2 regions of the Specibacter sp. NPDC078692 genome follow, and region 2 is predicted to be linked to the other one. Evidence: predicted binding sites of a transcription regulator. Region 2 holds the regulator's gene; the other holds the start of a gene.
The links. Region 2 encodes Rex, which represses fermentation and respiration genes when NADH is low (regulators of the CRP and FNR family bind a similar motif). Its sites were predicted from a motif close to CTTGTGAANNNNTTCACAAG; they were not measured.

Region 1 (11,912 bases), on a different contig from region 2:
GGTCAGCGGTGCAACCTCGCCACTGCCGAGCAGGGCGCTGATGCTGGAGACGTTGTAGGGTTTGGTGACGTCACTGCCCATGTGGATGCCGGTGGCCGTCATCATCTTCTGAATGTTGCAGATATCCAACTGGGCTGCAGTTGCCATGGTCGCAGTGTTCAGGGACAGGGAGAGCCCCTGCCGGGCCGTGAACGTGCGGTAGTAAATACCGTTGGGACCGTCGGCATTTTGCAGGTCCGGGGCAACTTGCGGGTCGGAGCTGTCGTAGAAGCCTGTAGTGGTTCCACAGCTGTTGTTCCACGGACGCGACTGGGGGTAGCGGCGCACCGAAGCATCCACCGTGTCGTTGATCCTGTGGCCGGAGTTCAGCCATTCGGCAAAGGTGAACGGCTTGATGGTTGAACCCACATCGAAGCCGCCAGAGCCGCCCAGTGTGGCACCCTTGGCGTCCAGGCGGTCAACGGCGAAGTTGTAGTCTGTCTTCCACTGGCCTTCCGGGGGAGCCAGCTTGGTGTTCTGCGCCATGGCGAGGATCTTGCCCGTGCCGGGCTGGACGGACACAATGGCCTGGCCGACCTTGTCCGGGTTGTTATCAATGGGGGCGAAGTTCGCGAACTGGGCCTGTGCGGCATCCTGCAACACCGGATCCAGTGTGGTGGTGATGGTCAGGCCGCCCTGCAGCAAGACCTTGAGGCGGTCTTCGGCAGTTTTTCCGTAGGCCGGATCATTGACAAACAAGTTGGCTACGTACTCGCAGAAGTATTCGGCACGTACAGCAGTGGTGCAACCGTTGCGGCTGGGCTGCAGCTTCAAATCAATCGGGCTGGCTACAGCGTCCGCGTGCTGCTTCGCATCGATCATGCCCTGATCCAGCATGTGGTCTAGGACCAGATTGCGACGCTTGAGGGAATTCTCGGGATTGGCAATGGGATCGTAGATCTGCGGGCTGTTGACCACACCAGCCAGCAGGGCAGACTGCTGCAGGTTCAGATCCTTGGCGTGGATACCGAAGTAGTTGTAGGCAGCTGATTCAATGCCGAAGTTGCCGTTGGCGTAGAGCACCCAGTTCAAGTAACCCTGCAGGATCTCATCCTTGGTGTACTTCTTTTCGATGGCGATGGCCAGCTTGATTTCGCGAACCTTCTCGCCAACGCCCTTGTCGGCGCCGAGCTTAATCTTGTCGTACTCCCCGTCGGCAGCGTACGTCTGGATGATGACGTTGTTCACGAACTGCTGCGTGATAGTGGAAGCACCCTGGCGGCCACCGCCCTGGGCCATCGCCGTGACAGCACGCATCAGACCGCGGGTGTCAATGCCGCCATGTTCGTAGTAGCGTGCATCTTCCACCGCAATGATGGCGTCCTTCATGAATGGCGAGATCTGATCCAGCGGCACCTCGGTGCGGTTCTGATCGTAGAAGGTTGCCAACAGGGAACCATCCGATGCCAGAATCTTGGATGACTGAGCCGGCGTGCCAACATTCATCTCGTCCGGGAGCTCGTCAAAGAGCGTGATGGAGGAGGTGGTGGTGGTGCTCGCCAGAGCCGCGGCCGGGACCATGAGCCCGGCCACCAAGACGCCACAAATAGCGCTGACTCCTAGGAAGAGAACTAATTTGCCCAGCGTTGTGGCGGTATCGAAAATGGGGTGTTTTTTTGCTGCCATTTTTCCAGTTTACCGGCAGGGGCTACGCTTTGACGTATGACCAAATGGGAGTACTCTACGATTCCGCTGATTATCCACAACACCAAAGCCATCCTGGATAGCTGGGGCGACGAAGGCTGGGAGCTGGTTCAGGTTGTTCCAGGGCCCGACGGACGCGGCTTGGTTGCTTACCTCAAGAGAGAGAAGGCATAACGGTGAATACCGCGACAAATCAAGGATTCGGACGCATTGAGGCACGCCTGGCCGAGCTGGGAATCAGCCTGCCGCCGGTGACTGCACCCGTGGCTGCCTACGTGCCGGCCCTCATCTCCGGCAACCATGTTTACACCTCCGGGCAGCTGCCTTTTATTGACGGCAAACTCCCAGCCACCGGAAAAGTTGGTGCCGAAGTTTCCGCTGAGGACGCAAAATCCATGGCCGCAACGTGCGCAATCAACGCCATTGCCGCCCTGAAAAGCGTTATTGGTGACCTTGATCGCGTCACCCGCATTGTGAAGGTCGTAGGCTTCGTGTCCTCGGATCCTTCCTTCACCGGCCAGCCCGGCGTCATCAACGGCGCCTCCGAGCTCCTGAGCGAAGTATTTGGTGAGGCAGGCGCCCACGCGCGCTCCGCCGTCGGAGTTGCAGTTTTGCCTTTGGATTCACCCGTTGAGGTTGAGCTGATTGCCGAATTCCAGTAATAATTCGGCGGGCTTTCGGCCCGCCGGCAAGCGGCTCTTCCCGCTGAACACCGGTCAACGGGAGGCCGCACAGGCTTGGCTGGATTTTGGTGGGCGCACGCCTAGCAAACCCCGTCCGGCGTCGTCGGTGGTGCTGTTGAAAGACAGCCCCGCCGGCCTCAAGACTTTTTTGACGTACCGTCCGGGCGGTTCGCCGCTGGGAACCGTTGCGTTCCCCGGGGGTGCCATTGAACCCGCGGACGACGACGTCACCGACTGGGTGGGTCCCTCACCTGCTGCGTGGGCCAAGAGCCTCGGCACCGAAGATATTGGGCTGGCCAAGCGCCACGTGGTGGCTGCCATCCGGGAAACCTTTGAAGAAACCGGGGTCCTGCTGGCCGGAGCTGACGCATCCTCCCTTGCGGAGGGCCTCAATGGGCCGGACTGGATGCGGACACGCGAAGCCATCGCCGCGCAGGAGACCACCTTTTCGGAGATGTTGGGTCGCTATGGTTTAGCCCTGCGGACGGATCTACTCAAGCCGTTGAGTCATTGGATGAGTCCTGACTTCGCCCATAGGCGCTTTGACACGCGGTACTTTGCCGCGGCGCTGCCGATCGGCCAGGACCCGGCACTGCTCACAAGCAAGGGTGTTTGGGGCCGTTGGGCCAGTGCCAGTGAAATCTTGGCGGACCGGCACAGCACCGCGTTGGGTGATGAAATTGGGCTTTCGGTCACCACGGGGCAGAGCCTTGATGAGCTGATGGTTCCTGGCGTGGAGATCATTCTGGAAAAGATTGCTGCCGCCCGCGGTTGTATCGCCTACCTGAACCACAAGAGGCCCATCAACGAATACCAGCCAGCCCTTGTGGTGGGAGCTGACGGTGAATTCAACTTAGAGGTGGCCACGGCGCCTGCATCTGAAGGTGCAGCCTGCCGGGAGCGGTAGGAACTGCACCTTTCTGGGGTTTTTGGGCGTAGCGCTCGTAGCGCTCAAAGAGCGGATTTTGCCGCTGTTGCCTGTTGATAGACATCGAGTAGCCCGGCGCTGTGCGTGCCGAAGGCCACCCGGCTGCTGCTGGACCCAACTGCCTTACTCATGGCTGCTATTTGCCTGGAATCCGCGGCGAGAGAAACCAACGTAGCAGTGAGCTGATGCGGCTGTGGGGAATCGGTCACGAGGAACCCTCCGGCTGGCAAACCTTCAGCCAGATCAGGATCACAAACCACCACCGGCAGCCCCGAAGAGACCGCTTCAAGGATCACCATGGGTTGGTTGTCAAAGTCATGGGACGTGGAAACAAAAACGTGGTGCTGTTTCATGGCCTCAAGGACGTCCTGTTGTGGGACGCCGCCGTGCATGGTGATCCGGTGGCCCACTCCGAGTCTGTGGATCAAGCGACGTGCCCGCTTGCCGGCAACGCCGTCGCCGTAAATGTTGGCAACCACAGACTCACCGGCCGCAGCGACTGCGCGGATAAAAACGTCGGGGCGCTTCTCTGGCGACACCCGTCCGCACCACATGACCCGGAGCGGCTCCTGCTCAGTCTTGCCGCGGAACTGTGGGGCGCCTACAAGGTCCAGAACAGAGTCTTCTAGCCCGTTGGAGACAACAGTCACCGGCGGCAGGACCCCTTGGTGGATGAGCTTGTTGGCGAAATGCTGTGAGGGCACAGTCACGGCGTCGGCAGCATTGGCTTGATTGACCATCAGGCGCCACATTCGCCGGGCCATGGCCGTGCTCATGTAAGGGGACCTCGGATCGGCGGGGGTGCTGGTGTGCGGCAGGTGACGTCTGTGCAGTCCGGCGAGCAGAGCTGTGGTCAGCTGAGGCAGTGGAAGCACTTTGGCCGTGTACACATCAATCCGGCCGTGCATACTTTGGACCAGAGGCAAGCCAAGATCCTGCGCAGCCCTGATCCCGGCGAGGGCCGCGAAAATCTCTGAGTGCACATGCACCACATCCACGTTTCGTGCAGCAAACTCCGCCTTGAGCAGCGCAATCGCATCCTTGGGTGGCCAAGTGAACGGGAATCCGTCGGGCCGGAAAACCTTTGAAATCGGAAGCGGAACTATTCCGACGTTGTTGTTGTCCTTGAGGAGTGGGCAAAAGATGGTGACTTGATGCCCCAACTTTTCCAGCGATTCCTTGGCCGCCTTGATGGCAGTTTGCACTCCGCCAAGCGTGGGGAGGTAGTAGTCGGTGACCATGGCGATGTGCATATTTCCACTATAGGGAATTGCGCGGTGGCGGCGGTGCGTCGGGGCCGCTTGGTGGCCGAAGTCCTACCATGGGTTCATGACGACTGACTTCCCAGCGCCCCCACCATCGGTTCTGATTACAGGGGCTACCGGGTTCCTCGGCGGGTACGTGGTCAGTGAATTTTTGGCTCACGGATACACCGTGGTGGCGCATGGGCGTAACCCAGAGGCCTTGCAGCGGCTGCAGGAATTGGGTGCCACCCCCGTCTCTGGAGACTTGGCTCAACTTGGGCGCTTAGAGCACCCCGTGGACTTGGTAGTGCACGCAGCCGCTTTGTCCAACCCGTGGGGAAAATGGGAAGACTTCGAAGAAAGCAATGTTGCCGGAACCGGCCACGTGATCGACTTCGTCGAACGAAATGGTGTGCCCCGGATCGTGTTTGTTTCCTCACCGAGCATCTATGCCGACAAAGGGGACAGACTGAACATCAAAGAGAGCCACCCGCCACGGCACAAACCTTTGAGCTCCTACATCCGCTCTAAGATCGTTGCCGAAGCTCTCTTGCTCGAGGCCCACAAGGCAGGGCGAGTTCCGGAACTGCTGACCATCAGACCGCGGGGGCTCATCGGTGCCGGTGACACCAGCGTGGCACCGCGGCTGCTGCAGGCCTATCGCAAGATCGGGGTTCCGCTCTTTCGTGGTGGCGAAAATTTGGTGGACCTGACGGCCGTGGAAAACGTGGCGCTGGCCCTGAGGCTGGCAGCCGCAGCACCCCACGCCAACGGTCAGGTCTACAACATCACCAACGGGCAGCCGCGCCCCTTTGCGGAGCTATTGGAAATCCTCTTCAAGGACCTCGGCCTGCCGCCGCGGTACCTCAAGGCCAACGCCACGGTCCTTTACGGGCTGGGAGCATTGCTGGAACGTCTCTGCCATGTGCTGCCGGGAAATCCAGAGCCGCCACTGAGCAGGTACATGATTACCACCATCGCCTATTCACAGACCCTGGACATTTCACGAGCTCGGACCGAGCTGGGTTATGAACCCACAGTAGACATTGAACAAGCGCTCGCAGCCTTTGCGGCCACGTATTCTGTTGACCATGCCTAAATTGACCATGCCTAAAGGGGAACTGCGTTACTACGCCTGCGGATACACCACGCATCAAATGAAAGCGCTGATGCATGGTCAGTCGCGTCAACGTCGGGTCTTTCCCGCCGGAGTTTTTCTGTACTGCCACCCAGACGGGCAAAAGGTTCTTTTTGACACCGGCTACGGACCAGCCACATGGCGTGCCGGCGGTGCCGGGTTCCTGTATAGCTTGTTACTACCGCCTAAGATCCGACCGGAACAGGGCATTGCCGCGCAGCTCCTAGCCGATGGGATCCCTGCGGAATCCATCGACTTTGTGGTGCTATCCCATCTGCACCCCGACCATCTTGGCGGTGTGCGCTACTTTCCCGAATCCACCTTTGTGCTCAGCATTGCCATGCTGGAAACGCTGGCCAAAGCGCACTTGAAGGAAGGTTTCCTGCCGCGGTTGCTGCCTGGCTGGTTTCCGACGGCCAAGAAACTGGTGGTGGATCCGGGCCAAGGAGAAGTGGACCTGCTTGGTGACGGTAGCTACCGGCTGGTGGACCTGCCAGGTCACGCCAAAGGACACATGGGTGCGTTGGTGGAAGAGCAGGCGTTGCTGGCCGGCGACGCCTCGTGGGGCGAGGACCTGATGGGTGAGGTTGAGAAAATCAAAGCATTGCCCCGCTCCATCAATCACCTCTGGAGCGACTACTCACAAACCATTACGCAACTGCAGCAATGGCAGAGACAAGGCGTCAAGCTCTATTTCAGCCACGACCACCAAGACCGCAAAGAATTGCTGAGCTAGGCCACACCCGCTCCCCATTCCGAGACCCTCGGCGGGGTGCCTTGGTCAAAGCGAGAGGCTCAGTGGATACTTGAAAAACTTATCGAAAGGGATGCCTGATGCCTCCAATCCGCAATTGTCGAATAGCCGGTTACGGCAGCTACCTGCCCGACAATGTGGTGAAGTTTGGCACGCAAACCAGATACCGAGTCTCAGACGACGAGAGTCAACTGGACATGCTCACGACCGCCGCCAAACAGGCGCTGGACCGGGCCGGGATCAAAGCTGAAGAGTTGCAGTGCATCATCGGTGCCAGTGCCGCCGGCGTCCAGCCGATCCCGTGTACTGCGGCATTGGTGCTGGAACAGATTGCCCCGTTTGGTGTGGCTGCGGCGTTCGATGTGAATTCCACCTGCACCTCCATGATCACGGCACTGGACATTGCTTCTCGCTACATTGCCGACGGCACCTACGAATCCGTGCTCATCACTGCCGGGGATGTTGGGTCACGTTTCCTCAACCCGGAGCAGCAGGAAAGTTTCTCCCTCTTTTCCGATGCTGCCGTGGCATTTGTCCTGACAACCACCTCCGATCCAGTGCAGGGCGTGGTGGCCAGCAAGCAGCGTACCTGGGCAGCCTACGCTCACGACACCGAGATTCGTGGCGGGCTGAGCCGTTCCCCCGCACAAAAGTACGCCGCGGCAGACCCTGCCGACTACTTGTTTGATATGAACGGCAGATCTGCGCTGCGCAATATGATGACCGTCCTGCCGGAATTCCTTGGTGACTTCCTCACAGACACGCAACTGAGCTTGGAAGATATGTCGCTGGTCATCCCGCACCAAGCCAGCCCCGCCATCACGGTAGCTCTGCGCCGCATTGGCATTCCGCGGGAACAGTACATCGACTGGGTTGCGGACGTTGGGAATATGGTTTCAGCGTCAGTGGGTTATGTGCTGGTCAAGATGTTGGAACAGGAGCGGCTGCGTCAAGGCGATACGGTGCTGCTGTTCGGCACAGCTGCCGGGCTGACAGCCAACGCCTTGGTCCTGCGGCTCTAGAGCCTCTGGCAGCTTCGCCTAATTCCAGCGGGTTTCGCTTAAAGTACGACGGCGGGAGGTCACCTTTATCAAAAAGGTGACCTCCCCGTTCGCTGCCTCCCACTGCTCGCAAGCTCGCAGCGGGTCCCTCGGCAGCTCTCTTACCCCGCGAGGGTGAAGGTTAGCGTGAACGCTGGCGCAGGCGGTTGACGTCCAAGATGACCACTGCACGGGCTTCTAGGCGGAGCCAGCCACGCTGGACGAACTCGGCCAAAGCCTTGTTGACGGTTTCGCGTGAAGCGCCCACCAGCTGGGCCAGTTCTTCCTGCGTGAGCTCGTGAGCTACGAGAATACCGTCGGTGGCGGGGCGGCCAAAGCGGTCCGCCAGGTCAAGGATGGCCTTGGCCACGCGGCCGGGGACATCCGAGAAGACCAGATCGGAGAGGTTGTCGTTGGTGCGGCGCAGGCGACGAGCCAAGGCCTGCAGCAGCTGCATGGACACCTCGGGACGGTTGCGCAGCAAGGCGTTGAGCGATTCGTTCTTCAGGCCGGCCAGGCGAGTCTCAGAGACTGCGGTGGCCGTGGTGCTACGGGGAGCCGGATCAAAGAGGGCCATTTCTCCGAAGAGTTCGCCCGGACCGAGGATGGCAACGAGTGACTCGCGGCCGTCGGCAGAGGTGCGTCCCAACTTCACCTTGCCGGAAACGATGAAGTAGAGCTGGTCGCCCTGATCGCCTTCGCGGAATACCGAAGCTCCGCGAGAAAGATCAACCTCTGCCAGTTCGTCGGTTAAAAGGCGGAACGCCTCGTCGTCGAGCGTGGCAAAAAGTGGTGCCCGGCGCAATACCTCGATGTCCATGAAATCTCCTAATGTTAAGTAGCGCAAAAAAGTTATGACCTGTTATTGATTCTTTCAGATGTTTTCCCATTTTGTGACCAATTTGGCATTGGTGGCGTTCATTGTCAGCATATTGGCAGGCTCTAGAGGCAAAAAGCCCAGCAGAATCACTGTTTTCGACGGTAATATGTGCCTTTGGGCATGTCAGATGTCCGGAACCGACCTTCCGCATCCGCGCCGCCCTCTTGCAGTGCTGGTGCTGGACGGACCGGCAATGATGAGGAGCGCACAACACAGTGTTTGGTTTTTCCTGGCTTGATGCGTTATTGATCTTATGGCTGCTGTGGCAGCTGATCTATGGGCTCAAAGCTGGACTAGTCGCGAGTCTGGGCGGCCTTGCCGGTTTTATTGCCGGAGCGTTTGGCGCATTCTTTGCGGCCCCTTTTATTAGCCAATATGCACCGAGTCCCGGCTGGCGCACGGCCATGGTTATTGGGGCCACCATTGTGTTGATTGCGTTGGGGCACGCCCTGGGCATGAAGATCGGCAAGGCCATTGGTCGCGGCGTGAGATCTGAATCCATCCGTGCCGTGAACCGTCTTCTGGGCGGAGCGTTGAACGTGGTGGTCGGTGCGCTGGTCATTTCCATCCTCGCCTTTGGCGTGGGGAACTTGGGCATCCCGCTGGTTTCTGCGCAGTTGGGTAAGTCGCAGGTCATTTCCCGCATTGAGTTGTGGACACCGAATCCGGTCAAGTCAGCCGTGGCCCAGGTACGCTCCTTAGTGCTGGAAGAAGGCATCCCCGCACTGCTCAACCCCACAGGGCCCAACGTGGAGGTGGCCGCACCGAACGCCGACACGAACACCTCAGCGTGGAACGCTGCGGCTCAATCCGTCATGAAGATTTCCGGCACCGCCTTCCAATGCGGCCAAAACCAGACCGGCACAGGCTTTGTGGTCTCGCCCGGACGCGTGGTCACCAATGCCCACGTCGTGGCCGGCGTGACGATGCCCATGGTGCAGACCCAGACCCAGGGCGCCTTGCCCGCCCGAGTGGTGTACTTCGACCCCATCGCAGACCTGGCCGTGCTCGCCGTCGACTCCCTCGACGCAGCGCCCCTGCCCTCGGCTGGCACACTGCCTGGCAATACGGATGCGGCATTTGCCGGTTATCCGCTGGGTGGGCCCTTGCAGATCCGTCCGGCAACGGTCCTGTCCTCGGGACCCATGCTGGTTCCGGACATTACCGGTGGTGAGAAATCCGCTCTTGATGTGTACCAGCTGGCTGGAAATGTTCAGTCGGGCAACTCCGGTGGGCCGCTCCTGGACCAGGATGGCCAGGTGGTGGGAGTGGTTTTCGCCAAGGCCACCTCCACCGACAACATTGGCTTCGCGCTGACCATGGAAGAGGCCGGGCCCGTGATCGCCGCCGCGCCCACTCTCAGCAACGCCGTGGGGGCAGGTTCCTGCAAGGTTGGCTAACGACCTGTCATTGAGTTCCAGGGTTGCTGGTTTCTAGGCGAGTGTCTTCGCGAAGTAGCTCACGGCCAACTCGTAGCCGTGCACGCCGGCGCCCACAATGACTGCGTTGCACACGGCCGACAAGTAGGAATGGTGCCGGAATTCCTCACGCTTGTGAACATTGGAAATGTGCACCTCCACCGTGGGAAGTTCGACGCCGGCAATCGCGTCCCGCAGCGCCACCGAGGTGTGCGTGTACGCGCCTGCGTTGATGATGATGCCCACCGCCGTGCCGCGCGCCGCATGGATCGCATCCAACAAAGCGCCCTCGTGGTTGGACTGCAGGCAGGTAGTGCTGAACCCCGCGGCCTTGGCCGCCGCCGTGGTGAGCTGTTCGACGTCGGCCAGGGTACTTGCGCCGTAAATCTCTGGCTCGCGGGTCCCCAACAGGTTCAGATTGGGGCCGTTGAGGATCAGCAAGGTGCCGCGGTCCGCAGCGTGGGAGGAAGTCATAGGTTAATAATGCCCTTAAATGATGCTGTCCGGGTCTCGATGGGCTCGACCACCGTTGGTCGAGCCCATCGAGACCCGGGCGTAGCTTCTGAGGGTTACGCCTTGAGGGACTCGGCAATCTGGTTCATGACAGTGTTGTCAGCCAGTGTCGAGGCATCGCCCACGGCGCGGCCCTCGGCCACATCCTTGAGCAGGCGGCGCATGATCTTGCCGGAACGGGTCTTGGGCAGCTCCGGCACCACCAAGATGGTCTTGGGCTTGGCGATGGGACCAATTTCCTTGCCAACGTGGTTGCGCAGCGTGGTGACGATATCGGCATCTTCCACGGCGGAACCGCGTAGGATCACGAACGCCACTACGGCCTGGCCCGTGGTTTCATCTGCAGCGCCAACCACGGCGGCCTCGGCAACCGAGGGGTGGCTGACCAACGCGGATTCAATTTCCGTGGTGGAGAGGCGGTGGCCGGAAACGTTCATGACGTCATCAACGCGTCCCAGCAACCAGATATCGCCGTCGTCATCCCACTTGGCGCCGTCGCCGGCGAAGTACATGTCATCAAAGCGGGACCAGTAGGTGTCCTTGTAGCGTTCGTTATCGCCCCAGATGCCACGCAGCATGGCAGGCCACGGCTCCCGGATGACCAGGTAGCCGCCATGGCCGTGCGGCACCGAGGCGCCGAGTTCGTCCACCACATCTACGGCGATACCGGGCATAGGAACCTGAGCCGAGCCGGGTTTGGTGTTGGTGACACCGGGCAGCGGTGCCACCATGATCGCACCGGTTTCGGTCTGCCACCATGTGTCGACGATGGGTGCATTGTTCCCGCCAATGACGCGGCGATACCACATCCATGCCTCGGGGTTGATAGGTTCGCCCACCGAGCCGAGCAAACGAATCGAGGAGAGGTCGTACTTGTTGGGGATTTCCTCGCCCCACTTCATAAACGTACGGATCGCTGTGGGGGCCGTGTACAGGATCGAGACCTTGTACTTCTCAACGATCTCCCAGAAGCGGCCCTGGTGGGGGGAATCCGGGGTGCCCTCGTACATGACCTGAGTGGCACCATTGATGAGCGGCGCATAGGTGACGTAGGAATGGCCGGTGACCCATCCGACGTCGGCCGTGCACCAGAAAACATCCGTTTCCGGGTGCAGGTCAAACACGGCGCGGTGCGTGTACGCGGTCTGGGTGAGGTAGCCGCCGGTGGTGTGCAAAATGCCCTTGGGCTTGCCCGTGGTGCCGGAGGTGTAGAGGATAAACAGCGGGTGCTCGGCGGCGTGGCCCACGGCGGTGTGCTCGGTGGAGGCGGTGCCCACGGTGTCGTCCCACCAGACGTCGCGGCCCTCGACCCAGTTGACATCCTGGCTATTACGCTTCACGACCACCACGTGCTGGACCGTGTGCCCGGGCGCGGTGAGAGCTTCGTCAACGGCCGGCTTGAGGGAGCTGGGCTTGCCGCGGCGGTAGGTGCCGTCAGCGGTGATGACCAGCTTGGCTTCGGCGTCGTCAATGCGGCTGCGCAGGGCGTCTGCGGAGAACCCGCCGAAAACTACTGAGTGGATGGCGCCGATGCGGGCGCAGGCCAGCAGCGTGATGACGGCTTCGGGAATCATGGGCAGGTAGACCGCGACGCGATCGCCCTTGACCAGACCCAGGTTTTCAAAGGCGTT
Region 2 (11,912 bases):
GTGGCGCAAAATAGCTTCGCGGTGCGCGCTCAGGTCAATGTCCCAGGGCAGACCGTTCCAGTAATTGTCGGAGATCAGCTGGCCGTGGACGTATGCTCGTGCGGCGTCGCCCGTCCACGTGATGCGCAGCAGCTGATCGGGGCCGCTGGCCAGCTCCTCAGGAGTGAAGGCGATGACGTAGCGGGCGGCATCGGCGTAGTCGCCGTCTAAGGGTGCGCAGGCCCGCTGGTGGGCTCCGCCCGCGCGGATGGGCGCCGGGCCGTCAGCTGCTTTTTCCAGCCGCACGGCCAGAGTCGTTTCAAGTGCAGCCGCTGGGACGCTCACGGAGAACATACTGAACGGCCCCAGATTCGGTGCCCGGCTAATGTCCGCAAGGCTCCCCACGGCCGTGTGCAGTTGCGTGATGGGCGGGAACACCCCAATCAGCTGCTCTGACGTGCTGATATCCAGTAGCAGCTCACCGTCAGAGACCACCAGAGAGTCGGCCAAAACGATTCTTGGTGCGCCCGCAAAATCCGCCTTCCACAGGCGTAAGGAGGCTGCTTCATCGACGAGCAGCACACTGACACCTTCCGCCAGCGGTATCAGCACAGGGCCGGACCCCAGGGGGACTTCCGGGCACAGTGTGCGGTGCGGGCCGCCGTCGTCCGCGGGAATCTGCACCACAAACTCAGCGGCAATGCCACAGGTGCGGGAAAAGACATGGCAGATTCCGGCGTCGGTGGGCAGGGTTGTGATGAGCTGTGCTGTGGCGCTAAGGAGGGTGAGATCTTGGCCCAACGGCAGGTTGAACGGCCAGATGAAGTGCGCCCCGGCCGGGATCGCCATGGGCAGGCTGGGCACGGTGAGTCCGCCACCGTCGAGGGCTATCCGGAACTGGACGTCGTCGTGTGCTGACAGTGCGTCCGTTGACGGCTGGTAATTGTTGACGAAAATGAAACCGCTGTGGCCGTCGCTGCGCACGGCCCACCGGACGGTGTGGGTGTCATCGAGCCCGGCCGGGACAACACTAGGCAGGGTCATCGGCATGGTTGCGAGCTGCGCACCGACCTCGGCCAAAAGCAGGTGCTGCAGGCGCAGCCGGTGATAGGACTCACGGATCTGGCCGAACTCACCCAGCGGCGCCTGAAAGTCATAGCTGATGACCGGTAAATCGTTGGGGTAGCCGGTGGCCTGAGACTCCTGCAGGGTGGACTTTTCGCCCATCCCTTGGGAACCGCCGTGGTACATGTAGTAGCCCTGCCACGTGGAACCGCTGCCGATCTTAGACAAGGCAAGCGCGGCGACATCCTGAGCCGGGATAATCGGGCGGCGGTGATAAGCAGAGGGCATGCCGCCACCCAGCTCGCAGGTGGCGTAAGGATACGGGGCGTCGTTGCTCTCGTCATCGGTGGCCGCCGTGGAGCGCAGATCCGCGCCGATGGAGTGGTCGTCGCGGATGTTGCTGAAAAAGTAGTGCTTGCGGCTGCCGCGGGCCCACCCCGGATGGGCGTCCTCCCAAAAAGCTTCAGGGTAGCCGCCATAGAGCGGAAGTACCTCACCGGCAGGAAGCTGCGCGCCGCCCCACGCCGTCGCGGTCCACAGCGGGGGAGTCATGCCGAGACTGGTGGCCAGCCGTTTGAGCGTGAGGATGTGCTCGGGCTGGTCGTAGAGCTCGTTTTCCACTTGGATGGCCACGATGGGCCCGGTGTTTTTGCCGGTTCTTTCGGTGCGCTCGGCACTACTATCGCTGGCGCAGTCGCCGCTGTACAAGCCCTTGAGTTGCTGCGCGATCTGCGTAAAGAACGGCCGGACGTGCCTCAGATATTCCGGATCGTCGCTGCGGTGGTTGATGGGCACTTCTTGCAGCCAATCTGGGAATCCCCCGTTGCGGGCCTCGCCATGGACCCAGGGACCGATGCGGACAACGGCGTCCAGCCCCAGTTCAGCGCACAGTTCCACGAAAGCACGGAGATTGTATTTGCCTGACCATCGAAACTGACCGTGCTGTTCTTCATGGTGATGCCAGAAGACGTAGGTGGAGACAACAGTGATGCCGCCTTGCTTCATGCGCTCCAGTCCGGTTTTCCAGCGCGCGGGGTCCTGCCGACTGTAGTGGTATTCGCCCATGATGGGGAACCATGCGCTGCCGTCTCTGGTGAGATGCCGGCTGTTGGCGTTGATGCCGTGGTGGTGCGTGGCGTCCGACTGCGTGCCATTAGCTCCCATCCGGAGATGGCCTGACAGGAGAGGTGCCGGACGCCGAAGCGAAACATGGGGCATAAGGGTTCCTTGCATGATGGTGAGAGGCAGTGGGTTGGGCCAGGAACTGAGTGGGCCCTTGCCTGGGTAGTGCTGAGGGAAAGAGCAGTCCGCGGAGCTTGAGTTCCGAGTGCTTAGCCGAGTCGACGAAATAGGCTTTGTATCGATTCATTCGGACTCGTTCCCTCATTATGCACCATCGATCCTCTGACTACTAGGAGGCTCTCACTACTGCGAAAACCGATCTTCCGCCCACCGGTTTCCACGCACTGCCGGGCACGCAATTGAGCCCATCATGTTTCCTCACGGTCAACAGGGGGACCCAAACCGGCAGGATTCAGTGCATCTGCGCAGATACGGAGAAACAATTTTGGGTATTTGGACAAGGGAGGTCTGCGGGTGGTCGTTCTAGTCTGAATCGTCACCGTGATTCAGCTCACGAAATCTACGCGACGGCGTTGCCGCCGATGGATACCCAAGAGGAAGTTTCACCAATGCAAGCAGAACAACAGCTATCAAAGTCGCTTAAGCCCCGGCATCTTTCCATGATTGCCATTGCCATTGCCATTGCCGGTGTCATCGGTGCCGGGCTATTTGTCGGCTCGGGTGCCGCCATCCAGCAGGCCGGACCGGGCATCTTGGTCGCCTATACGGCGGCCGGACTCGTGGTCATTCTCGTAATGCGCATGCTCGGCGAAATGGCTGCAGCACATCCAGAGACCGGTTCCTTCTCAACGTACGCTGACAAGGCCTTGGGCCGGTGGGCGGGTTTCAGTATTGGCTGGCTGTACGCATGGTTTTGGATCATCGTGCTCGGGGTGGAAGCCACCGCTGGTGCCGCCATCATGCACCGGTGGCTCCCCATGGTTGACCAGTGGGAGTGGGCTCTGATCCTGATGGTGCTGCTGACGCTAACCAACGTGGCATCTGTGAAGTCGTTCGGAGAGTTTGAGTTTTGGTTTGCCTCGGTCAAGGTGGCCGCCGTCGTCGTGTTCTTGTTGCTCGGTATCACGGCGATTCTTGGGCTGATGCCTGGCGTCGACGCTCCGGGTCTGCAGAATCTCACAGGTAACGGCGGATTCTTCCCGAATGGCCCCGGCGCTGTGTTGGCAGGCGTGCTAGTGGTTGTCTTCTCCTTCTTTGGTGCCGAAATTGCCACGATTGCCGCAGGTGAGTCCGAAAACCCTGTGGACGCTGTGAAAAAGGCAGTGAAATCCACAGTATGGCGCATCCTGGTTTTCTACATTGGATCTGTAGCGGTCGTGGTGACCCTATTGCCATGGAACGATGCATCCGTAGCCAAGAGCCCATATGTGGCAGTCATTGAACTATTTGGCATCCCTGGAGCTGGCGTCATCATGGACGTTGTAGTGCTGACTTCGGTGCTCTCCTGCTTGAACTCTGGGCTCTACACGGCAAGCCGCATGCTGTTTTCACTTTCCATGCGCGGTGATGCCCCCAAGTCCTGGCGCAAAATCTCCAAGCGCGGCGTTCCAGTCAGTGCAGTGTTGGCTTCAACCGTGGTGGGTTTCGTGACCGTGGGCTTGAACTACTTGGCTCCCGAGACTGTCTTCTTGTTCATGGTGAACACCTCCGGCGCAATTGCCTTGTTCGTGTGGCTTGTCATCGCTATTTCCCAGCTGATCTTGCGGCGCAGAATGGGTGCGGACGCGAAAGACCTCGCCTTGAAAATGTGGCTCTTCCCCTACCTAACATGGCTTTCCATTGTCGCCATCGCGGCTCTGCTGGTTGGTATGGCTATTGTTCCGCAAACGCGAGAAGCATTGCTATTGTCTATGGGATTGGCCGCCGTTGTCGTGGCGATCGGGGTCTACCGCTACCGCAAGAATGGCCCTCAGGAGGGTGCGGCCAACGATCGCACCGGTGGTCGCAAGGACGAAGTTCAATCAATGCCGTAGGCGTGCTTCGGAGCTGCTGTCCACGGCTCCGAGAAACACGGCTACGCTGGGATTAGCGTCGGCCCGAAAAGGGGCCGACCAACGCGCGAGGAGAGTGAATCGTGGTCAGTGCAAAGGCGCCTGAACATGTAGTGGTTGTTGGTGCGGGAATCATTGGGTTGTCTACTGCCTGGTATTTGCAGGAGCAGGGCGTCAAGGTTACCGTCGTGGACCGTGAGGGTGTGGCCTCGGGCTCCTCTTGGGGCAACGCAGGCTGGCTTACGCCTGCGCTGACGTTGCCACTAAGTGAGCCCTCCGTGCTCACTTACGGGCTCAAAGCCATGCTGGACCCGGCGTCACCGCTTTATATCCCCTTCTCTACCGACCCGGCGCTGTTGAAGTTTTTGCTCGGCTTTGCCCGCAACTGCACGCCGGGCAAGTGGCGCGCAGCCATGGCGGTCTTTGCCGAGATTGGCCGTTCCGGGATCGACGCCTTTGCCGAAATAGCTGCCGGCCCCCACGCTGTCGCGGAGCCAACCCACGAAGCAACGCCTTTCCTGACGGGCTTTGCTTCGTTGAAAGACCGCGACGCCTTGGTGAAGGAATTTCATGTGATCCGCGAAACCGGAGGTACGGTCGACTTCAACCTCATCTCCGGTGAGCAGATCCGCGAGCTGGAACCCACCCTTGGCTCAGGTGTGGTTGCCGGGATTGAAATCCATAACCAGCGCTTCATCGACCCGCCCGCCTTCATGCATTCACTGGCCGAGGCAGTGGTTGCCCGTGGTGCCACCTTGATGAGCTCTTTCAACGTCATGGACGTCCGTGACACAGGAACTGGCGTCGAGGTGATTGGTTCGGAAGGCCGTTCCATGACGGCCGACGCCGTAGTTCTCGCCACGGGTGCCTGGCTGGGATCGCTAGCCAGTAAATTTGGTGTCAAGCGAGTGGTTCAGGCCGGTCGCGGCTACAGCTTCACAGTGGTCCCGGAATCCATGCCCAGTCACCCTATCTACTTCCCCGCTCAGCGGGTGGCCTGCACCCCACTGGGTGACAGGTTCCGGGTGGCCGGCATGATGGAGTTCAGGGATGCCGACGCACCTCTGGACCCAAGGCGCATCAAGGCCATCGTAGAAGCGGCCTCACCCATGTTCACCGGCATTAACTGGGAGGACCGCTCCGAGGAGTGGGTTGGTTCCAGGCCCTGCACTACCGACGGTTTCCCGCTGGTGGGGGCAACACGATCCCCGCGCGTGCACGTCGCTGGCGGCCACGGCATGTGGGGGATCGCTCTGGGTCCGCTCACGGGCAAGATGGTCGCTGCAGAACTGACGGGTGGAACGCGGCCAGTGACCATGCGTCACTTCAACCCATTGCGGTAGTCCCCAATCCCGCCCAATGTCCAGCCTCCGGCGCGTCTAGACATTGGGGCCCTCGGGATCGTGGGCCCACCTCGCGGCGAATTTGAGTTCTGCTGCAAAGCAAGTGGAATAACGTCACGTTCGCTCAAGTAGGACATAGGATGTCTTCAGTAAGCACTGTCCGGCCCAGGCGTCGGAAACCGACTGAAACGGAGCCTGTCCATGCCGCTGTTCGACCTGCCGTTGGGGCAATTGGAACGTCACGAATCCACTGCCACCGTGCCGGAAGACTTTGACGCCTTCTGGGATGCGACCATTGCCGAGGCGCGCGAATTTGAGCTCGCCGCCAGCTTTGAACCCGTGGAGAACTTGCTGCCGCTCATCGACAGTTATGACGTAAGTTTCGCCGGGTTTGGCGGGGATACCATCAAGGGTTGGTTGCACCTTCCGGCGCACCGCATTCCCGGTGAAAACTTGCCAGTGGTCATCCAGTACATCGGCTATTCCGGCGGCCGCGGGCTGGTCCAGCAGGACACCGCCTGGGCGCAGGCCGGCTACGCGCACTTCATTATGGACACCCGTGGGCAGGGCTACGGCGGACTGCTGGGGGAAACCTCTGACCCGCACCCGTCCGCCGGTGGAGTGGCCCACCCAGGCCTCATGACCCGAGGCATCAGCAACCGGGAGGACTACTACTATCGCCGCGCCTACGTTGACTCCTTCCGTGCCATCGAAGCGGCGCAGTCGCACGCCGAGATCGATGAAAACAAAGTCATTGTCACCGGCATCAGCCAAGGTGGCGGGCTCGCAATCGCAGCGGCAGGTCTGGCTGCGGGCAGGCTCGACGGCGTCATCGGCGTCATGCCCGATGTACCGTTCTTGCAGGACTTCTCCCGCTCGATCGATCTCGCAGTCCGTGGTCCGTATCCGGAAATTGCTAGCTTCCTCAAGCGTCACCGCACCTCTTACGAGAGCAGCTTGGAGGTATTGAACTACTACGACGGCGTGCACCTCGCCAGCCGCTGCACCGCCCCAGCCCTGTATTCCTGTGCAGGTCTGGACGATGTCTGCCCGCCATCGACCGTCTACGGCTCCTTTAACGCCTATGGCCGCCAAGCTGCGCTCCAGCCTGCCAAAAGCATTGAATACTACCGCTTCAATAACCATGAAGGCGGTCAGGAGCACCAGTGGGTTAGGCAACTGCATTACGTGGCCGATTTGCTGGCCGCATAAGTATCGACGTATGGTGTGGACATGACAAACCGTTGGTATGCGTATTTTTCGTTGGCTCTGGAGGGGCCCGCGTCTAACTGACACGCATCCAATCACCTTCAGAGCCAACAGGACAGAGAATCTTTTCTCTGTCCTTCGCCATTTCCAGGCGGGTTTCTGAAAAGGGGCTCGCTGCCAGCCACGCAAAAGGAAACTTTCCCCATGAGCATCACCGCAGCCACCGCAGCCCCCGCAACAAACGCAGCCACCACAGCAAATCTGCGCGTCAGCCAGTTCACCGAACTGCCGTCACCTGCCCAACTGGCAGAAAAGCTGCCGCTGGACGCGCACACTTCTAACGTCGTCGAACGTGGCCGTGACCAGGTCCGCGCCATCATGGATGGCGTCGATGACAGGCTCCTGGTGGTGGTGGGTCCCTGCTCCATCCACGACACCAAGGCTGGGCTGGAATACGCCGCACTGCTGGCTGAAACTGCCAAGGCCCACGAAGAAGACCTGTTGATCGTGATGCGTGCCTACTTCGAAAAGCCGCGCACCACGGTGGGCTGGAAGGGTCTGATCAACGATCCCACTCTCGACGGCAGCCATGATGTCGCGACCGGCCTGGAAATGGCGCGCGAATTCCTGCTGAACGTGGCCGCGCTGGGCCTGCCCACGGGCACCGAATTCCTGGAACCGATCAGCCCGCAGTACACGGCAGACCTGATTTCCTGGGGCGCCATTGGAGCCAGGACCACCGAAAGCCAGATCCACCGCCAGCTCAGCTCCGGTCTGTCCATGCCCATTGGTTTCAAGAACGGTACCGACGGCGATCTGCAAGTTGCCCTGGATGCCTGCAATGCGGCCAGTGCGGCGCAGTCGTTCCTCGGCATTGACTCAAATGGCCGCGCCTCCCTGGTCAGCACGGCCGGCAATCAGGATACCCACGTGATCCTGCGCGGCGGACGCAAGGGCCCCAACTACAAGGCTGCCGATGTGGCCGTGGCCTCGGAACAAGCCGCCGGTTCAGGAGTCAACCCGCGACTGATCGTCGACGCCAGCCACGCCAACTCGGGCAAGAGTCATCACCGCCAAGCAGAGGTCGCCCTTGAAATCGGCGCCCAGCTCGAATCCGGCGATGCCTCCGCCCACACCATTGCCGGCGTCATGCTCGAAAGCTTCTTGGTGGGCGGTGCCCAGAACCTGAACGTGGACGCCGTTGCTGCGGGCACTGCGGAACTCGTGTACGGCCAGAGCGTCACGGATGCCTGCATGGATTGGGACATCACAGCGGACGTCCTGGCCAAGCTGGCCGACGCCTCACGCACCCGCCGCAATGGTGCAGCAACCGCCTAAGCCCGGCTTCATACGGCGGTCATGACTTCCCCGAAGCCGCCTTCTGCCCCTAGAGTTAGCGCTACGGGCAGAAGGCGTACAGGCGCCAGCAGCCACCTTTTTGATAGCGCGTGAAAACTGAGGCAGCCATGACGCAGGAGCAAAATTTCTCCGATGTTCACTTCTTGACGGTGCAAGAAGTGGCCGAACTCATGCGTGTTTCTAAGATGACCATTTACCGCATGGTGCATGCCGGCGAGCTGCCAGCAGTGCGTTTCGGAAGGTCATATCGGGTCCCGGCAAACGCCGTCGAGAGTTTCCTGAAGGATGCCGTGGTTGATCGCACAACGACGCAAGGACCCTCCAGTTCGGCGCAGACAGGGTAAAGGCGGTACCCTAGGAAAGATCCATTTTCGGCTTTGACCGATTCCTGAGATCGGTCGACCTAATCGTTTACGGCCTCATTCGAGGTTGTTCTATGCAGTTTGTGAGGAACTTTCATGGGTTCAGTAGTTAAGAAGCGCCGCAAGCGGATGTCCAAGAAGAAGCACCGTAAGCAGCTTCGCAAGACGCGTCACCAGCGTCGCAACAAGAAGTAAATCTTCTTTCTTTGCAAAAAGCACCCGCTCACCTTTTGGTGGCCGGGTGCTTTTTTCATGCACGACGCCGGATGGGGACCCGGGTGCCACCGTTTGGTTAGCGCTTGCGGACCATAGAGATGCCCTTCCAGAGCCCGTAGACAACTCCCGCGCCCGTTGCTGCCTTGAGGCCTAGAGTGGCCGCACGGCGCCCGGAGCGGTAATCGTAGATCGGCCAGTTGTTATCCCGGGCGTGCTTGCGCAGTTTCGCATCCGGATTGATCGCGACGGGGTTACCCACCGCCGTCAGCAAGGGAATGTCGTTGTAAGAATCGCTGTACGCCCAGCAACGGGACAGGTCCAGACCTTCGATTATGGCCAGAGCTTCAATGGCGCGACCCTTGGCAGCCCCGTGCAGAATCTCGCCCACCAGGTGCCCAGTGTAGATGCCGTCTTGACTCTCGGCCACGGTGCCCAAGGCTCCCGTCAGGTTCAGCCGGGAGGCAATGACTCCGGCAACTTCTACCGGTGTGGCGGTGACCAGCCACACCTGGCGACCTGACTTCAGGTGCTCTTGGGTGAGGGCCTTGGTGCCGGGCCAGATCTTGGAAACGATCATCTCGTCGTAGACCTCTTCGCCAAGCTGGCGGATAAATTCGGTGCTGATGCCGGCAGCCAGTTTTTGAGCCGAGTCCTGAACGGAATGGACATCGTTCATGTTTTCGCCGCGCAGAATAAATTTGGTCTGCTTCCAGGCGAAGCCTGCAACATCGTGCAGTGTGAAAGCGCGCTTTTGATACATTTTTCGGGCCACGTGGAACAAGCTGGCACCCTTCATGAGGGTGTTGTCCACATCGAAGAAGGCGGCCTCGCCGTGATGCTCTACAGCTGTCGAGGGGGCCTCGGCACTGTTGCTAGTCACGTCGGGCATGGAACGAGTCTAGTCAATGCTTTCACCCTGTGACTGCACGCCACCGGTGGTAGTGGTTAACTGTGGGGAAACTTTCATTTTTAGGCCCGGGACAGCCCGTGGGCGGCTCTGGGCAGCTCAATGGCAAGCAGTGGAGCGGCTCATGGCTGTGTGCAGGTGTTTGCTGTGCAGGTGCCTACATTGTGTAGGGGCTGGAGTTGAGTAACGTTGTAGTCATGGAATCTGTTGCACATGACCCCTCTGACTCGCTTGACTCGCTTGCCGCCCCCAAAGTGCCACTGCTGCAGCTCGTGACACGTTCAGGCTGTCACCTCTGCGAAAATGCTCGCGAGGTGGTGGCCACCGTAGCTGGCCAGTTACAGCTTCGGTGGACCGAGGTCAGCCTCGATGAGCATCCCGAGCTGACCGAGCTCTACGGCGAGGAAGTTCCAGTAGTGCTCGTCAACGGGATCCAGCGCGATTTCTGGCACATTGACCCCATCCGTTTGGGAACAATTCTTAGCCGGGCCCTGACGGGCCAGTGACCGCTGGGCTGCAAAGGCTGCGCTGTACGGGGACGAAATTTCCCCGTACAGCGAACCTGCCCGCAGCTTTTTGGCTCTGACCTTGCCACGTCTTAGAGTTGATCAAGACCGACGCGGACTTTGCAGACACGTGTTCAGCAGTGCGCTGCGGCCTCAGTTTGAGAAGGTGGAGTGGTGTTTTGATCCCAACGCAACCCGCGGAGGAGCCGGCAGTAGAAGCAGTAGAACCGGCCAGACAGCTTCCCCCTGCCACCGTGGCCAGACTAACTCTCTATCTACGTACGCTCAACGCCTTGTTGGCCGACGGCGCGGACAGCGTCTCTTCTGAAGAACTAGCCGAATCTGCAGGTGTCGGCTCCGCCAATGTTCGCAAAGACCTGTCCTATTTGGGTTCTTATGGAACCCGCGGCGTTGGTTATGACGCAGCCAATTTGAGTCGCAAAATTGCCCAAGCCTTGGGGCTGACCCATGAATGGCGTGTAGCCATTGTCGGGGCCGGAAACTTGGGCCGTGCGCTGGCGCGATATGCAGGGTTTGAATCACGCGGCTTCGATGTAGTGGCCCTATTGGATGCCGACCAATTGGTGGTGGGCACGGAAATCGGATGGCTACGCGTCAGCGACGTGGAAAACCTCGAAAAAGTTGTCGAGTCCACCCGGGCCAACATGGCGGTGTTGGCGTTACCGGCCGCCGTGGCGCAATCAGTCTGCGACAGGGTGGTGGCCGCCGGTGTGCGTAGCATTCTCAGCTTTGCCCCGATTCCCCTTGCTGTTCCCGACCATGTGAACCTGCGCAAAGTGGATATGGCTACCGAGTTACAAATCCTTGCCTACCACGCACAACGGCTCCAGGAATTAGGGCTGGAAGAGGACAGGCCCGGCGCCTGAGCTGTGCGGGCTCTGTCAGCTACCGCTGTGTCAGCGCTTCGAGCGAGCCTTGTGAGCTAGGAAAAACTCCTTGGCAGGGGAGCGGAAAAGAATGAGCACCGCAACCAACCCCAGAATGATCCGGGCTCCTGAGTACAGTGTGTACGAGCCGCCGTCAGGCACCAACACAATCGAGATGATGGCTAGAATCAGCGCCAGGGTTCGGGCCCAGGTGCGCCCGCGCCGCAGTTTGGCGGCGATCCAGAAATACAGGACCACACAGATTCCCTGCATGACGGCCAAGAGGGTCGCAGCTGAAGCGAACAACTGATCTTCGGTCACGCCGGCGTCGGCAAGTGCCTGTGGATTGTTTGCGACGGACTGCTCCACGGCGGCACGGATCAGTTCCTGTCCGGTGGGCGTGGTCATGGCAAAGGCCCAAACCACCAAGCCAAGCAGTTGGAGAACCCCGGCGGCCATGATCATTCGGGTGGCGACAATGACTTTGTTTGGTGGTGCCAATGATGCGCCCGAGTCAGAGCCTAGGCCTGCCTGGGCACCCTGAAATCCCGGGTACTTCGAGGCCGGTGCCAGTGGTGAGTTGGAGGTGAGCCGAGCTTGGGCGTCCTTGATCTCCTGCGGCGGTTCCCACCCGGCTGGGGCGTACTGACCGTAGCGAGGGACGCCAGGTGCAATTTCACCGTAGCTTCCCGGGGTTCTCGGGGTTCTCGGGGTTTGCTCGTGCGGCTCTTCACCGGGGGTGCTCATGGCGACTGCTCTCTCAAGGGGTGCCGGTGATGGCCGGCAGACAAGTCAACTGCAGCCAGACATGGAGAAAGGCCGCGGCGGGTATTACTTAAACCCTACGCGACCTCTCTCTGCGCTCCTACTACCCAATCTCCTACTGCCCAATCGCTTACTGCCGGAGCAGCTACTGCCAAGAAACTAGTGGAGTGCGTTTCCGGA

Region 1: the regulator Rex is predicted to act here: its motif matches at 8,361-8,380, upstream of AB0O97_RS01645 (MarP family serine protease).

What each region holds. Positions count from the first base shown of each region.
Region 1 covers NZ_JBFBLV010000002.1:46,464-58,375, reverse strand. The annotation lists gene AB0O97_RS01690 (transglycosylase domain-containing protein) at 1-1,665, opposite strand, end outside; gene AB0O97_RS01685 (hypothetical protein) at 1,702-1,857, shown strand; gene AB0O97_RS01680 (RidA family protein) at 1,860-2,345, shown strand; gene AB0O97_RS01675 (NUDIX hydrolase) at 2,389-3,273, shown strand; gene AB0O97_RS01670 (glycosyltransferase) at 3,318-4,547, opposite strand; gene AB0O97_RS01665 (NAD-dependent epimerase/dehydratase family protein) at 4,624-5,637, shown strand; gene AB0O97_RS01660 (MBL fold metallo-hydrolase) at 5,630-6,412, shown strand; gene AB0O97_RS01655 (3-oxoacyl-[acyl-carrier-protein] synthase III C-terminal domain-containing protein) at 6,511-7,452, shown strand; gene AB0O97_RS01650 (Crp/Fnr family transcriptional regulator) at 7,613-8,290, opposite strand; gene AB0O97_RS01645 (MarP family serine protease) at 8,566-9,750, shown strand; gene aroQ (type II 3-dehydroquinate dehydratase) at 9,784-10,242, opposite strand; gene acs (acetate--CoA ligase) at 10,338-11,912, opposite strand, start outside.
Region 2 covers NZ_JBFBLV010000044.1:7,493-19,404, reverse strand. The annotation lists gene AB0O97_RS19070 (beta-galactosidase) at 1-2,262, opposite strand, end outside; gene AB0O97_RS19065 (amino acid permease) at 2,736-4,160, shown strand; gene AB0O97_RS19060 (FAD-dependent oxidoreductase) at 4,262-5,521, shown strand; gene AB0O97_RS19055 (acetylxylan esterase) at 5,723-6,733, shown strand; gene AB0O97_RS19050 (3-deoxy-7-phosphoheptulonate synthase) at 6,935-8,068, shown strand; gene AB0O97_RS19045 (helix-turn-helix domain-containing protein) at 8,197-8,433, shown strand; gene AB0O97_RS19040 (AURKAIP1/COX24 domain-containing protein) at 8,548-8,646, shown strand; gene AB0O97_RS19035 (HAD-IB family hydrolase) at 8,744-9,556, opposite strand; gene AB0O97_RS19030 (glutaredoxin family protein) at 9,772-10,080, shown strand; gene AB0O97_RS19025 (redox-sensing transcriptional repressor Rex) at 10,260-10,967, shown strand; gene AB0O97_RS19020 (hypothetical protein) at 10,998-11,714, opposite strand; gene AB0O97_RS19015 (hypothetical protein) at 11,892-11,912, opposite strand, start outside.